Regions from separate parts of the Paenibacillus sp. TAB_01 genome, predicted to be linked through region 1. Evidence: riboswitches for the same ligand, from Rfam matches in the RefSeq annotation. Region 1 holds a riboswitch; each other region holds the start of a gene.

Evidence for each region. Region 1 has a riboswitch for cobalamin ahead of ACHHV8_RS07010 ((2Fe-2S) ferredoxin domain-containing protein). Riboswitches for the same ligand answer to the same signal wherever they lie in the genome.
Region 2: another riboswitch for cobalamin. It lies ahead of nrdI (class Ib ribonucleoside-diphosphate reductase assembly flavoprotein NrdI); the one in region 1 lies ahead of ACHHV8_RS07010 ((2Fe-2S) ferredoxin domain-containing protein).
Region 3: another riboswitch for cobalamin. It lies ahead of ACHHV8_RS27645 (energy-coupling factor ABC transporter permease); the one in region 1 lies ahead of ACHHV8_RS07010 ((2Fe-2S) ferredoxin domain-containing protein).
Region 4: another riboswitch for cobalamin. It lies ahead of ACHHV8_RS26600 (ABC transporter substrate-binding protein); the one in region 1 lies ahead of ACHHV8_RS07010 ((2Fe-2S) ferredoxin domain-containing protein).

What each region holds. Positions count from the first base shown of each region.
Region 1 is NZ_JBIFNP010000001.1:1,454,424-1,457,745, forward strand. Features, by position in the region: gene ACHHV8_RS07000 (nickel ABC transporter substrate-binding protein) at 1-786, shown strand, start outside; gene ACHHV8_RS07005 (class I SAM-dependent methyltransferase) at 807-1,553, shown strand; cobalamin riboswitch at 1,611-1,798, shown strand; gene ACHHV8_RS07010 ((2Fe-2S) ferredoxin domain-containing protein) at 2,006-2,368, shown strand; gene ACHHV8_RS07015 (LysR family transcriptional regulator) at 2,441-3,322, shown strand, end outside.
Region 2 is NZ_JBIFNP010000001.1:4,786,486-4,789,807, forward strand. Features, by position in the region: gene nrdE (class 1b ribonucleoside-diphosphate reductase subunit alpha) at 1-1,354, opposite strand, end outside; gene nrdI (class Ib ribonucleoside-diphosphate reductase assembly flavoprotein NrdI) at 1,341-1,700, opposite strand; cobalamin riboswitch at 1,905-2,113, opposite strand; gene ACHHV8_RS23185 (NUDIX domain-containing protein) at 2,206-2,703, opposite strand; gene glyA (serine hydroxymethyltransferase) at 2,777-3,322, opposite strand, start outside.
Region 3 is NZ_JBIFNP010000001.1:5,677,993-5,681,314, forward strand. Features, by position in the region: gene cbiQ (cobalt ECF transporter T component CbiQ) at 1-724, opposite strand, end outside; gene ACHHV8_RS27640 (energy-coupling factor ABC transporter substrate-binding protein) at 685-969, opposite strand; gene ACHHV8_RS27645 (energy-coupling factor ABC transporter permease) at 966-1,733, opposite strand; cobalamin riboswitch at 1,904-2,098, opposite strand; gene nikR (nickel-responsive transcriptional regulator NikR) at 2,185-2,691, opposite strand; partial or broken gene ACHHV8_RS27655 (spore germination protein) at 2,878-3,322, shown strand, end outside.
Region 4 is NZ_JBIFNP010000001.1:5,454,679-5,458,000, reverse strand. Features, by position in the region: gene ACHHV8_RS26615 (aminotransferase class I/II-fold pyridoxal phosphate-dependent enzyme) at 1-242, shown strand, start outside; gene ACHHV8_RS26610 (aspartyl-phosphate phosphatase Spo0E family protein) at 371-637, shown strand; gene ACHHV8_RS26605 (hypothetical protein) at 729-1,253, shown strand; cobalamin riboswitch at 1,279-1,478, shown strand; partial or broken gene ACHHV8_RS26600 (ABC transporter substrate-binding protein) at 1,637-2,687, shown strand; gene ACHHV8_RS26595 (FecCD family ABC transporter permease) at 2,688-3,322, shown strand, end outside.

The DNA.
Region 1 (3,322 bases):
CAGACGATGAGCTCTCAATTCATTATTTTCAACCAGGATAATCCGGTGTTTCAGGATAAAAACGTCAGACTGGCATTTAATTATGCCATTAACAAGGAAAGCATGGTCAGCAAGCTGCTGAACGGGATCGGGCAGGCGGCGGACGGACTGAACCAGTACAGCGTGCCGTATGTGACCAAGGAAAATAACCAGTGGTACAAGTATGACAAGCCGAAAGCGAAGCAATTGCTCGAGCAGGCCGGCTTCAAGGATACGAACGGGGACGGCATTGTAGAGAAAGACGGCAAACCGCTGGAGATCAGCTTCGTATTGACGACCGATATGTTTCCCGAATGGAAGCCGATGTGCGAATTTATTCAATCGGAGCTTCTAGGGATCGGGGTCAAAGCCAATCTGAATGTGCTGGATGCGAACGCTTATGCGGACGCTCAAGTAAAGAGCCGCAAGTTTGATATATTGATCCAGCGTACCTCCTCTGACTCCTGGCTGCCGCACAGCGACCTGCTGCAATTTTTTACCATATTCAATGCGAATAACAAGGCGCGTGTATGGTATGACGAGCGTTTGGTCGAGAGCATCAACGAAACGCTGCAGACGATGGATGAGAAGAAGAGGCAGGAGAACTATGACAAAGTGTTCAAAATCATGCATGACGAAGTGGTGTGCATTCCGCTGTACTATCCTGTGACGACCTTTGCGGTGAGCTCCAGGGTTCAAGGCTTTAAAACCGGCGTCAACGGCTATGCGCCGATTGAATGGAGCCAGCTGGATATTGCCGCCAACTAAACGCGATCTAGGAGGATCTTATGGAGCTTCAGCAAAGAATTGAAAAAAATTGGACGGACGGTGCCGTTAATTACAGCAACAGTGTGAAGGGCGAGCTGGGCAGCATCTCGATGAAGCAGGCATGGATCGATATGATCCTTGCCCATGCTCCTCACACGGGAACGTTGGATATATTGGATGTGGGAACAGGCCCCGGTTTCTTTGCAATCATCATGTCGCTTGCCGGGCATCGGGTTACTGCAGTCGATTGTACGGAAAAGATGATAGAGCAAGCGCGAATGAACGCACAGCATGAAGGAGTACAGCCGAGCTTTCACGTATCGGATGGACATCAATTGGATTTTGCCGACGAGTCCCTCGATTTGATCATTAGCCGGAATGTCACATGGACGCTGATCGATGCCGAGAAAGCGTACCGCGAATGGAGACGCGTCCTGCGTCCCAACGGAAGAGTCATCATTTTCGATGCCAACTGGAACATGCGTTATTTTGACGAGGAATATATGAGAAAGCATGAGGAGGATAAGCGCGAATATGAGGCCAGGTTCAATAAACCGGCACAGCATTACACCGATGAAATGCATGAGTATAGAAAACGCATGCCGATGTGCAGCAGGCTTCGTCCGCAGTGGGATTTCGATACGTTGATGAAAATTGGCTATTCGAAGTTTTACTGCGAGATCGATGTGACGGACAAAGCATGGGACGAAGAAAGCCAGGTGAAATTCAAATCGACGCCGATGTTCATGCTGGTTGCGGAAAAATAGAATTTTATGGTGCTTGCACTGTTTATTCATTCCCTATATGATGGACAGTAAGACAAGTGAATATGATAAAGATCAGGTGTCTTTGCGAAAGCAAAGAGTAACAGGGAATTGGGTGTAAATCCCAAGCGGTCCCGCCGCTGTAACCGGGGAGTTGCCTTCAACGATGTCACTCAAAGAAATTTGGGGAAGACTGAGGGCGATGACGATACGGAAGCCAGAAGACCTACCTGATGGTTGCACCAAACAAAGCCTTCGGAGAAAAGGAGTGGTGTGCATGGAAGACGATGATGATTGGAGTATCTCGTTTTATTTAGCTGTGCACGGACGCCTGCCTCTTGATGAAGAGGCGGGCTTTTTTGTTGATGGAAATGGATGAACAGCAAGTATGATTATCCATTCAGCCATTTGGAAGTGAAGTAAACAGAGGGGAATAAGGGGAAAGGGGAGGAAGCATGGCTACATGGGACTTATCGGGTACGCAGCATCATGTCCTTATTTGTAATGGAGGAAGCTGTCTGCGCAAGCAGGGAGACGAGGTTACGCTTGCTTTACGGGAAGAGGTCGCATTGCATGGAGCGGAGAATCTTATTCATACGACCAGAACCAGGTGCAACGGCCGCTGTGAGGACGCATGTGTCGTCACGGTATATCCGGAAGGCATCTGGTATAAGGATATCGGACCGGAGAGCGCAAGGCTGCTCGTAAGGGAGCATTTGCTCCAAGGCAGGCCGCTGTATGAACGAATGGCTTATTCGTATCGGAACGAACGATTTGTTCCTACAGGCAGCGGCGCCAAAGGCGTTCCTCGCCATTAGCACGGCCGGTGACCCGGCTGTATAATGAGAGGGACTGGTTAGGACAAAGAACTTACGGAAAGGGGGAGCCGCTTGACTTTACAGCAATTAAAGTATGTTATCGAGGTCGCCAACCGCGGCTCCATCAATGAAGCCGCCAAACGGCTGTTTATTTCGCAGCCGAGTCTTTCCAATGCGATCCGGGAGCTGGAGGAAGAGCTGAAGATTTCCATTTTTGAACGAACGAACAGGGGCATCTCCCTTTCCAAGGAAGGGGCGGAATTTTTAAGCTACGCGCGCCAGGTGATAGAGCAGGCGGAGCTTCTGGAAGGACGCTACCTGCACGCGAAGCCGTCCCCGCAGCATTTCTCGGTGTCGACCCAGCATTATGCTTTTGCGGTAAATGCGTTCGTCAGCCTGGTCCAGGATTACGGGCAGGACGAATACGAATTGGCGCTGCGCGAGACCAAAACGTATGAAATCATTGAAGATGTCAAAACGATGCGAAGCGAAATCGGTATCCTGTACCTCAATGAGTTTAATGAAAAAGTAATAAAGAAGATGCTCCAAGCGGCGAACCTGCAATTTACCGGCTTGTTTACCGCTAAGCCCCATATTTTCGTCAGCATTTATCATCCGCTGGCGAAGCAGTCTGTCGTGACGTTCGATCAGCTGCAGCAGTACCCTTATTTATCGTTCGAACAGGGGGAGTACAATTCGTTTCATTTTTCCGAGGAAATTCTGAGCACAATCTCACATAAGAAAAGCATACGGGTGAACGATCGGGCTACCCTCTTCAATTTGTTGATCGGATTGAACGGCTATACCATCTCGACCGGGGTGCTGAGCGCCGATTTGAACGGCAATGAAATCATTCCGGTTCCGCTGGACTGCGAGGAAACCATTCACGTCGGCTGGATCTCGCATAAAAATACACAGTTAACGAAGCTGGGCGCGGCTTACATTGAAGCGCTC
Region 2 (3,322 bases), 3.3 Mb from region 1:
TCTCCCGGTTCGCTTTGGCGACGCCGGGGGCGTTGGAGATGTGCGTCATATCGCTGACCGCGGTCAGCGCGACAATTCCTTCTTGAACGGATTCCTTCAATTTGCTGCGCTCCATCACATTGACGATATTTAAGGAGGCAAGATTGCAGCTAATGTCGCGCCGGATCGAATCCGGCTGGCCATAATCCGCTATTTCCGAAGTTTCCTGCAGCTGGAATATTTCCGTGCACAGATTGGACATTTTGATCGTACCGAGCTGTTTGAGCGGATGCGCACGATTGGCATTGCTTTTATTCATAATGTACGGATAGCCGGATTCCAGCTGGATCATGGATATTTTAATCATCATATCCCGCGCGCTCATCACGGCTTTCTTACGCACACGATCGTCCTCCAGCAGCGTGTCATACATCTCATCGAGATTCATATCGTCCAAATGCATGCCATAGGCCTTATACACGGAATAAGGGGCAAATACATGCAGCGGTTTATTCTGTTCCGCCAGCTGGTAAAACTTATCGGGAATGATCAAGCCGATCGATAAAGTTTTGAGCCGCGTTTTCTCGTCGGCATTGATTTTCTTGCTGTCCAGCAGCTCCAGGATATCCCAGCCGAAAATATTATAATACGCCGCGCCCGACCCTCTGCGCTGGCCCATCTGATCGGCATAGGAGAACGCATCCTCCATCAATTTGAGCACCGGCATAATGCCTTTCGCCGCACCTTCCACATTCTTGATGGATTCGCCGCGACCGCGTAATTTGGACAAATTCACCGCTACGCCTCCGCCGATTTTGGAAAGCTGCATGCAAGTAGCGAGAACATAGTTAATGGAGTTGAGCGAATCGTCCATTTCGAGCAGAAAGCACGAAACCATCTCACCGCGCCGGCTCTTACCCGCATTCAGGAAGGTCGGCGTCGCCGGCTGTACGCGCTGCTCCATCATAGCCGCAGTCAGCATCCTTGCAGTTTGGATATCTCCGGCAGCGAGGTGCAGGGCAACAATCGCGACCCTGTCCGCATAATGCTCCAAATATAACGCACGGTCATTGCTCTTCATCGCGTAGTCCGTATAAAACTTGGATGCGGCCATATACGATGGAAATTCAAAGCCATAACCATGAGCAATCGTATAAATTTCTTCAACCTCATCTTGCGAATAATGCCGGTATACATCCTCGTAATAATCATGATCGATCATATAGCGTACTTTCGCAGTCGTGTCCGCAAAATGGACGCTCTTGCTATGTACTTCTTTCATAAACGCCTGTACGGCTTCCTTGTCTTTATCCAATTGAAAGAAACCTTCCGGATCTCTCTGCAGCAGCAAATTATTCAATTCAATATGCAGCAACTCCGCACACCTCCTGTTTAAACCTCTCCACATCCTGCTTCGTACCTGAAAGCTCGAACTTGCTGAGTACCGGAACCTTGTATAATTTCGCAATCAGATCGGCGCTGCGGGCAAAGCCCTCGCCCCAATTGCGGTTGCCGCTGGCCGAAACGCCTATTAAATTTCGGTGATTCTTCTGAAGAAAGGATAGGACTTTTGCCGGCACCTGCCCGAAGCCCGTTGTATACGTAATTAAGACGAACGGCTCATCCACCGTCATCTTGTCCTCAATTTGAATCATTCGCATATTCAGCTTCTCCACAAAACGGCGTACATTTCCCGTCTTGGAATCATAAGCGATCAACATGCAGCCTCTTCCCCTTCCTTAGCCTCCGAAGCTGATTCCGATTACTTTCCGGGAAGCTCCGGTTATACGCAGCAATGGGCTGCGCACCGTTTCCTCCAATAATAGAAAAGCGCGTTCGGCGATAGAAGGGCCGAATGCGCTAAAATGAGCATGGAACATACACACACATTAAAAGTCATCACGGACACCTTCCTGTTCTCCGCAGGCCGTGTCAATGAACAGGCAGGTCTCCTGGCTTGAGAATCATCATGATCGATCCGCCTTCCCAGCTTGTTCGACTCACCAAGCCAGTGGCATATTAGATCGGTCTTCCTCTCTGACAGTGGCGGAACCGCGCCGGCTTCTCACCGGTCTTCCCTATTAAGCTCCTTCATTCTTCACAATGAAAAAGCACCCGTTCAAACAATATATAGTTGATATTAAATAACTTATATCAATATATGGTGTTTGTCAATGGACAGTTCGATCTTATTTTACTGGGACCTGCCTGGGGAGGATATCTTTTTCATAGGGGGAATGAGGCTAAGAGAGGGTGTTTCTTGATCCAATCCGACGCAATCAAATAGACGTTGTCTTTCATTAATGGGCTAAATGCAGGGTCATTAATAAATTCAATCTGCTCTGGAATCGTATCCAGCAGCATAACCTCGCTGGTTTCATACCCGCCGGGCAGGTCTCTAAGAACACTTACCTTTGAGATATAAATGTTTTTGACAAATACAAGCTGCTCCTGTTCAAAAATTAAATATTGTCCAATCCATTCAATCGAATCGAGTTCACCGCCGGTCTCTTCATACATCTCCCTGATCACGGTTTGGATAACAGCTTCGCCTTCCTTCCTGCTGCCTCCAGGCAATTCCCAGCCGCGGCACTGATGCTTAACAAGAACCAGCTTCCCTTGGTAGAAGGCAAAAATCAGCACACAATTCGCCTCTTCAATCAGACAATTCTTCGTCAGTATTATATTTTGATTGGGCAAGGCGCCGGGAAACTCATAAATCATACATATCACCAACTTGCTTTTGGGTTATAAACAAAGACCCGGCGTCATGCGTTATGCACCGGGTCTTTGTTAATTAATATTGCAGGCTCGGGTAAAGCGGGAATTGCGCAGATAAATCTTTAACCATGCCTCGTACCTTTTCATGAACGGCTTCATTCGACGGGTTCTTGAGTGTCCATGCAATCATTTGGGCAATGGATTTCATGGCCCCCTCATCCATGCCCCTGGAGGTCACAGCAGCAGTCCCGACTCGAATACCGCTCGTTACCATTGGTTTGGCAGGATCGAAAGGAATCGCGTTCTTATTGGCCGTAATACCGACCTCGTCCAACAAATGCTCCGCTTCTTTACCGCTAATATGGAGGCTGCGAAGATCGATTAGCATCAAGTGGTTGTCCGTTCCGCCAGAGACAAGATCGATTCCTTCTGCCAGGAGCGATTCCGACAAAGCTGCCGCATTTTTCACAACCTGCTGAGCATATTTTTTGAAATCAGGCTGGAGCGCTTCGCCAAATGAAACGGCTTTTGCTGCAATCACATGCATTAGCGGCCCCCCCTGTGTTCCAGGGAACACCGCTTTATCGACGGCCGCAGCCCATGGCTTACGGCACAGAATCAT
Region 3 (3,322 bases), 4.2 Mb from region 1:
CTATCAGTCCGCAGGACAGCTCCCTATACCGCTGCATCGTCTTGCCGAATAACCGGACGACTAGCACGGATGTATCGTGCAGCCGGCCCTGAAAACCGGATTGGCCGCCACGGGCTTTTTGCGCCGTATACATCTGCTGGGCGGTTTCCGTCAGCACGAACAGGAAACGGTACATGATCAGCATCAGCTCCAGCACCAGAGGCGGCATGCGTAATTTGCGCATCACCTGAAACAGCTCGGACATCGGCGTGGTCAGCATGACGAAGGTCAGACAGGATAAGCAGCCGATAATTCGCGTGAACAGCCCCGCCGCCCTTTCCACACCTAGTCCTGATACATATACCGTGGTGTGAGCCAGTGTAAATAAGGGGAGGTTCCCCAGCGCAGAGGCGGCGGTGGCGGCTTTCACCATCAGAGCGCCGTCTGCGGAATGAAGCTCCAATACGATGGGCGGCAGACTTGCGGCATAGAACAAACAGGGTGCCCCGATGAGCAGGCCGTAATATTTCAGCGGCACACCGGCATAGACTACCGTCCACAGCAGCATTGCTGCGCCGATTGCAAGCTGTACGGCCGGATGCGCCAAATACGAGAGCAGAAAAAGAACGGCTGCGAATCCGCATTTCCCCAATGGGGATACGGAGCGCAGCTTGTTTTGGTACGAAAACGTATCGATCAGTTTAATCATTGCGGCTTCGATTTGGACGATTTGCCTTTGAACCATCCGATAGCATAGCCGATTACGCCCGCGCCGATAGCGGCCTGCAGCGCGAACAGCATGCTTTCCGTTTCGGCCGGCGGCTCTAATAGCGGGGCAAACCAAGGCTTGTAGCTCGGATGAAGCTCGGCGATGACCTGCTCTGCGGCGTCGTCCGCTCCCCCGAAATCCCCGTTCACGAGCAGTAACGGCAGCACGGCCAGTAAAATGACACCGGCCAGCATCAGCGTGTTTTTGCTGCGGCTTGTCATGATTGCTTCGCTCCTTTCATTTTGCGCTGCAGCACCGACAGCTCTTCCGTGCTGTACGACTGCATCCAATTCCAGATCAATACCGTGAGCAGCCCTTCGCTGATAGCCAGCGGAACTTGAGTGACGGCAAAAATGCTGCCGAACTTCACGAAGGAAGCCAGAATGCCGCCCTGCTCCGCCGGGAACGCGAGCGCCAGCTGCAGCGAAGTGACGACATAGGTCGATAAGTCGGCCAGGGCCGCCGCCGTAAAGATCGCCCATTTTTGCTTGCCGGTCGAACGCATCAGCCCTTTATACACCCAGTAGCCTACAATCGGTCCGGCTATGGCCATCGAAAAGGCGTTGGCCCCCAAAGTGGTCAAACCGCCGTGAGCCAGCAGCAGCGCTTGAAACAAAAGTACAATGGAGCCTAGCACGCTCATCGGCAGAGGGCCGAACATGACGGCCCCAAGCCCCGTACCCGTCGGATGGGAGCTGCTTCCTGTTACGGACGGAATTTTCAAGGCGGACAGAACGAACGTAAACGCCCCCGCCAGACCAAGCATAATTTTCAGCTCGGGCGTCTCCTTTGTAATCTTCTTCAAAGCCCGGAGTCCGACAATAAAGAACGGGATAAACACAACCCACCAGAACACCGCCCAGCCGACAGGAAGGAACCCTTCCATAATATGCATGGCATACGCGGACTCCGGTTCATTCACAGAAAAATAAACGATAAAGCCCAAAACCAAAAGCAGTGTACTAACCCATTTCTTCGCTTTCAATTACCTAACCTCCCGTTTCTTGAAATAAGATGAAGCTTACGACCGCGAAACGTCAAAAAAACCAATCCTCATTCAAGGATTGGCTTTAAGCGTACGTATCAATAGACGACCAAGGGGAAGGATTCCCTGCCGTTATTATGTCCCGTACACCTCTCCTCTCCGCGAAGGTCTGTGGTGCGTCGAATAAGGTAGGTCTCCTGGCTCTCGGATCCATGCGCTCTTTCGTCTTCCCCGATGCTCTTGCCTATCGAGTGACATGAATGAAAGATAACTCCCCGAATACAGTGGCGGGACCGCTCGGGACTTGCACCCGATTCCCTGTTACCCCTCGCCTGCGCGAGGGCACCCCGTTCGATTGCGTATATAGTTGTCATCCTCCGTATGGGCTCGTCAGCCCCTACTTAGATGCTATTCGGTATTGTACAGCCTTATGCCCGCGATGTAAAGACTCTCAGTCCGGATCATGCGAATGCGAATGATCGTGCGGATGCGAGTGCCCTTGGCGGCCATCCTTCCCTTCCTCATCCAAATAAGTGACGGAAAGCTCTGCGTATAACACGCCTTTCTGCACCTGGATCTGCTGCTTCAGCTCCCTCAGCTTCGATAAGCTTCCGCGTACGACGATAATTTCGAGACACTGCTCATGATTCAAATGCACGTGCATGGTGGAAATCACATGGTGGTGGTATTGATGCTGCAGCTCCATCAGCGTCAGCGGCAGCTCGCTTACATGGTGGTCATAGACCATGACGATGGTACCGGCCACCAGCTGATCGGCATTCAGCTGTCTTGGCTCCAGCAGCACCCTCCGCACAAGATCCCGGATCGCCTCCGAACGGTTGGTATACCCTTGCTCGGATATATATTGATCGAACTGATTGACTAGCTCCTCCGGCATCGATACGCCGAATCGGGTTAATATGTCTTTTTCCAAACCGATCACCTCAAAATTGTACATGCTTTGCCTTATTGTAGCATATTTCGGGGACCGAATAACACAACGGGCCTTTGAAGGCATAAAAGGGTTTAAATGGGAAGGGTCTGCATAGAGAACGGCGTAACAGGCCATATTATACTTTAAAACATGGATAAAACTGGTGCCCAATGGAACCTATAGAATACATTACTTCCAAGCTTAACGGACCGTTCCGATTTGGTCGTACAGCTGCTCGAAACCGGCGGTGTCCGGTGGCAGATCGTCTATTTTCACGGGGCGGTCCATATGGAAATGCTTCAAACCCACGTGTTCAAGCCCTTATGCGGGCTGTCCCTGGAGGGGGCGGGCGAACAGGCCGTCCACAGCCTTTACAGAGATCATTCTTTTTTTACGACGCCGTACCAGATGACAACGAACCCGGATAAAGCCGTGCTGCACCTGCTTCTTGGAGAGGTCATCCTGCTGTCCGACTACAGCGAGCATATCGTGATGTTCCCGTTCGGACAGCCGGCCAAGCGTCCGGTGGATACGGCCAAAAACGAGCGGAATATCCGCGGGCCGAAGGAATCGTTCGTCGAGGATTTGGAGACGAACCTATCGTTGATCCGGCAGCGGATCAAATCCCCCCTGCTCAAGGTCGAAGCTTTTACTT
Region 4 (3,322 bases), 4.0 Mb from region 1:
AAATCGGCTTAACCTGCCACGAGCCTCAAGGCGCATTTTATGCGTTTCCTTCGATTGCTTCCACAGGGCTCACCTCGGAGGAATTTGCTCAACGGCTGCTGTATGAAGCGAAGGTTGCGGCAGTGCCGGGCAACGTGTTCGGGCTGGGTGGAGAAGGCTTTGTACGCTGTTCCTACGCGACTTCCGTCACTCAATTGATCGAGGCGATCGAACGGATCGGTAAATTTATACAAAAACTGTAAATTCGACAAAAGTAGTCATTTGCAACCTCGGAAAAAGCTGGTATCTTTATAGTAAAGAAATATTTCATGAATTTTTATTTCTATGAAACGATCTTGTCTAAAGATACGTGGTTAAGGAGGGATGACAAATGGCTTTTCCGGAATATCAGCTTCGGCAGTATTTGAATATGGGTTGGGTTCGCGAGAAGGATCAACAGGCCAAGTGGATTTTTGGGAAAAAGAAGCAATCATCTTCTGCCTTATCTTTAGAAGAAGAGATTTATCAATTGCGAATGGAATTAGAAAAGCGGGTCCAGATAGACAAAAGCTTAACCTCTTCTGAAGTTGTGGAGATCAGCATGATGCTTGACTTGAAGATCAATGAATATATGAACCGTAACAAGAGGAACCGTTAATGCGGTTCTTCTTTTTTTTGAAAGAGCGCTCTCACTTATGATATGATGGTGGCTGATAGTATAGTGTTTTTCATCAGATAGGAGAGGGACTATGAGAGGGAAATGGCTGCTGATCTTCATGCTGTTGATGCTGGCGCTGGCCGGCTGCGGGAATGACCCGAAAGCGGACGTGCCTATTTTTATGATGGGGCAGAACGGGGTACCTAACGAAGTAGGAGATAAGCTGCAGGCCGCGCTCCAAGCGAAGGTAGGGCAGGCGCCGACGGTGAGCGTATTGACCGTACCTGTGTTCTCTATGGAAAAGCTGATTGTGGAAATAGCTGCAGGAGATAACGGGATTATCATCGTTCCGGCGGAGCAGTTCAATGTGATAGGCAAGCAGGGAGGATACGTCAGCCTCGACAACATTGCGAAGCAGGAGGACTTCCCATCAGGCGTGCTGGAGCTTCCGGTGGACGGAAAGACGGAAAAGCATTTGTACGGCATTCCGCTGGAGCAGACCAAATGGTTTACGGAATTGAAGCTGAACGGCAAGGACCTGGTCGCCTTCGTTCCGGCAAACGCGAAGAATCAGGATAAAGTCATGCAAGTGATCAAAGTGATCGCGCAAAAATAGACTGAGCCGCTCGGGCGGCTTGTCTCATTTCATACATCGAACAGGTGCTTATTCGCATACGAGATGCGATTCAAGTTAAAAGGGAAGCCGGTACGAATCCGGCACGGTCCCGCCACTGTTATTGGGGATGACCCTCAGGAAGCCACTGCTCTTACTTCAGCGGGAAGGCGAGGAAGTCTGCAGCTCCCCATAAGTCAGGAGACCTGCCTGTACGAACGAAGACTGTCCCCTTTCGAGGAAAAAGGAGCGTCGCGAGCCAATGGTTGCTCTGTCTGTTCAGGCAGGACGGCCATTGGAGGTCGTTATGCCCTTGGTTTCTTTTCGCCGAAAAGGAACGAAGGTTTTTTTGTTTGGCAAACCATGATCGATAGGAGTGCGGAATAATGAAGGCAACACGGGAAACAACAGGGAAGCGGTGGCTGCGTAAAGGGGCTGCGGCGCTTCTGGGGCTGACGCTGGCATGGAGTCTTGCAGGCTGCGGCGAGAAGCCGAAAACGCCGGGAGCGGGCGATTTGGCCGATCCCCCTAAAGCGGGCGCAGGCGCCAATACAGGTGGGCAAGCGGGGACGGGGGCGTCCGCCGGAGCCAAGGCGACAGTGTATCCTTTTAAAGTCAAGGATGCGACGGGACAAGAGTTCACGTTCGCTAAAGCTCCGGCGCGCATCGTTTCGGTATCGCCGAGCGAGACGGAAACGCTGTTTGCTCTAGGGCTGGGAGACAAAGTTGTCGGCGTCTCCGATTACGACGATTATCCTGCGGAGGCGGCAGGCAAGCCGAAGATGGGGAGCATCGTCAAGCCGAACGAGGAAGCGTTGATTGCCGCGAATGCGGACGTCGTGCTGTCCGGCGTGTCGCTGCCTGTGCCGGTAGTGGATAAGCTGCGCAGCCTTCAGGTGAATGTGTTCAAGGTAGATCCGAAGACGGTGGAGGATGTAATGAACAACATCCTGATCTTCGGGCAGCTGTTCGACAAGCAGGAGCAGGCGGAGAAGCTCGTTGCCGGCATGAAGGCCGACCTGCAGAAGGTGACCGATGCCGTGAAGGATTTGAAGCCGGAGCAGAAAAAGCGGGTGCTGATTGAATTTTCGCCGGGCTGGACGGTCGGCAAGGGAGAGTTTATGGACGAGCTGATCACGCTCTCCGGAGGGATCAATGTCGCTTCCAATGTGAAGGGCTTTGCCCAAATGAATGAGGAGCAAATCATTGCCGACAATCCCCAAGTCATTTTATACCCGAATAATTTAATTGATGAGAAATCCAAAAAAACGATGGATCAAATCATTAGGGAGCGCAGCAGCTGGGCGGGCATCGATGCGATTAAAAACAACCGGCTGGTCGGGCTGGATCAAAATTTGATCAGCCGTCCGGGACCGGCGGATTACACAGGGCTTACTGGAGGTCGCTAAAGGAATCTATCCCGAGCTGGTGAAGTAGATGAGACGGAAGCTCTGTTTATGGGGCGGAGCCGGCTGCCTTCTCCTGCTGCTGTCGGCTTCGTTCAGTTTATCGATCGGTACGGTACGGCTGCCCCTGCTGCAGGTATGGGGAATTCTGGCCCATCATGTGCCATGGATTCACGGGTATGTGACACCGGATTGGCAGGCATCGGCGGATCAAATTATATGGCGCGTGCGGCTGCCGCGCGTCGTGCTTGCAATCTGTGTCGGCGCTTCGCTCGGCATCGCCGGAGCCGCCTTCCAGGGGGTGCTGCGCAACCCGCTGGCGAGCCCTTATACGCTCGGCGTTTCGTCTGGAGCCGCGGTGGGGGCGTCCTTTTTGATTCTGACCGGGCTGCAGTTCGCATTGCTCGGCTCTTGGTCGGTGCCTGTAGTGGCTTTTGTGACGGGCGGTATCTCGCTGGTCATTGTCATCGCGCTGGCCCGTTCGGACGGCAAGCTGCAGCGGGAAACGGTGATTTTATCCGGTGTCGTGATGCAGGCTTTCCTCGGCTCCTTCGTGTCTCTGATGGTGGCTATGTCGAAGCAGGTCGTCAATGAGATCGTCTTCTGGCTGATGGGCAGTTTAGCGCTCCGGGGCTGGGCGTATTCCGGCGTGATGCTGCCGTATTT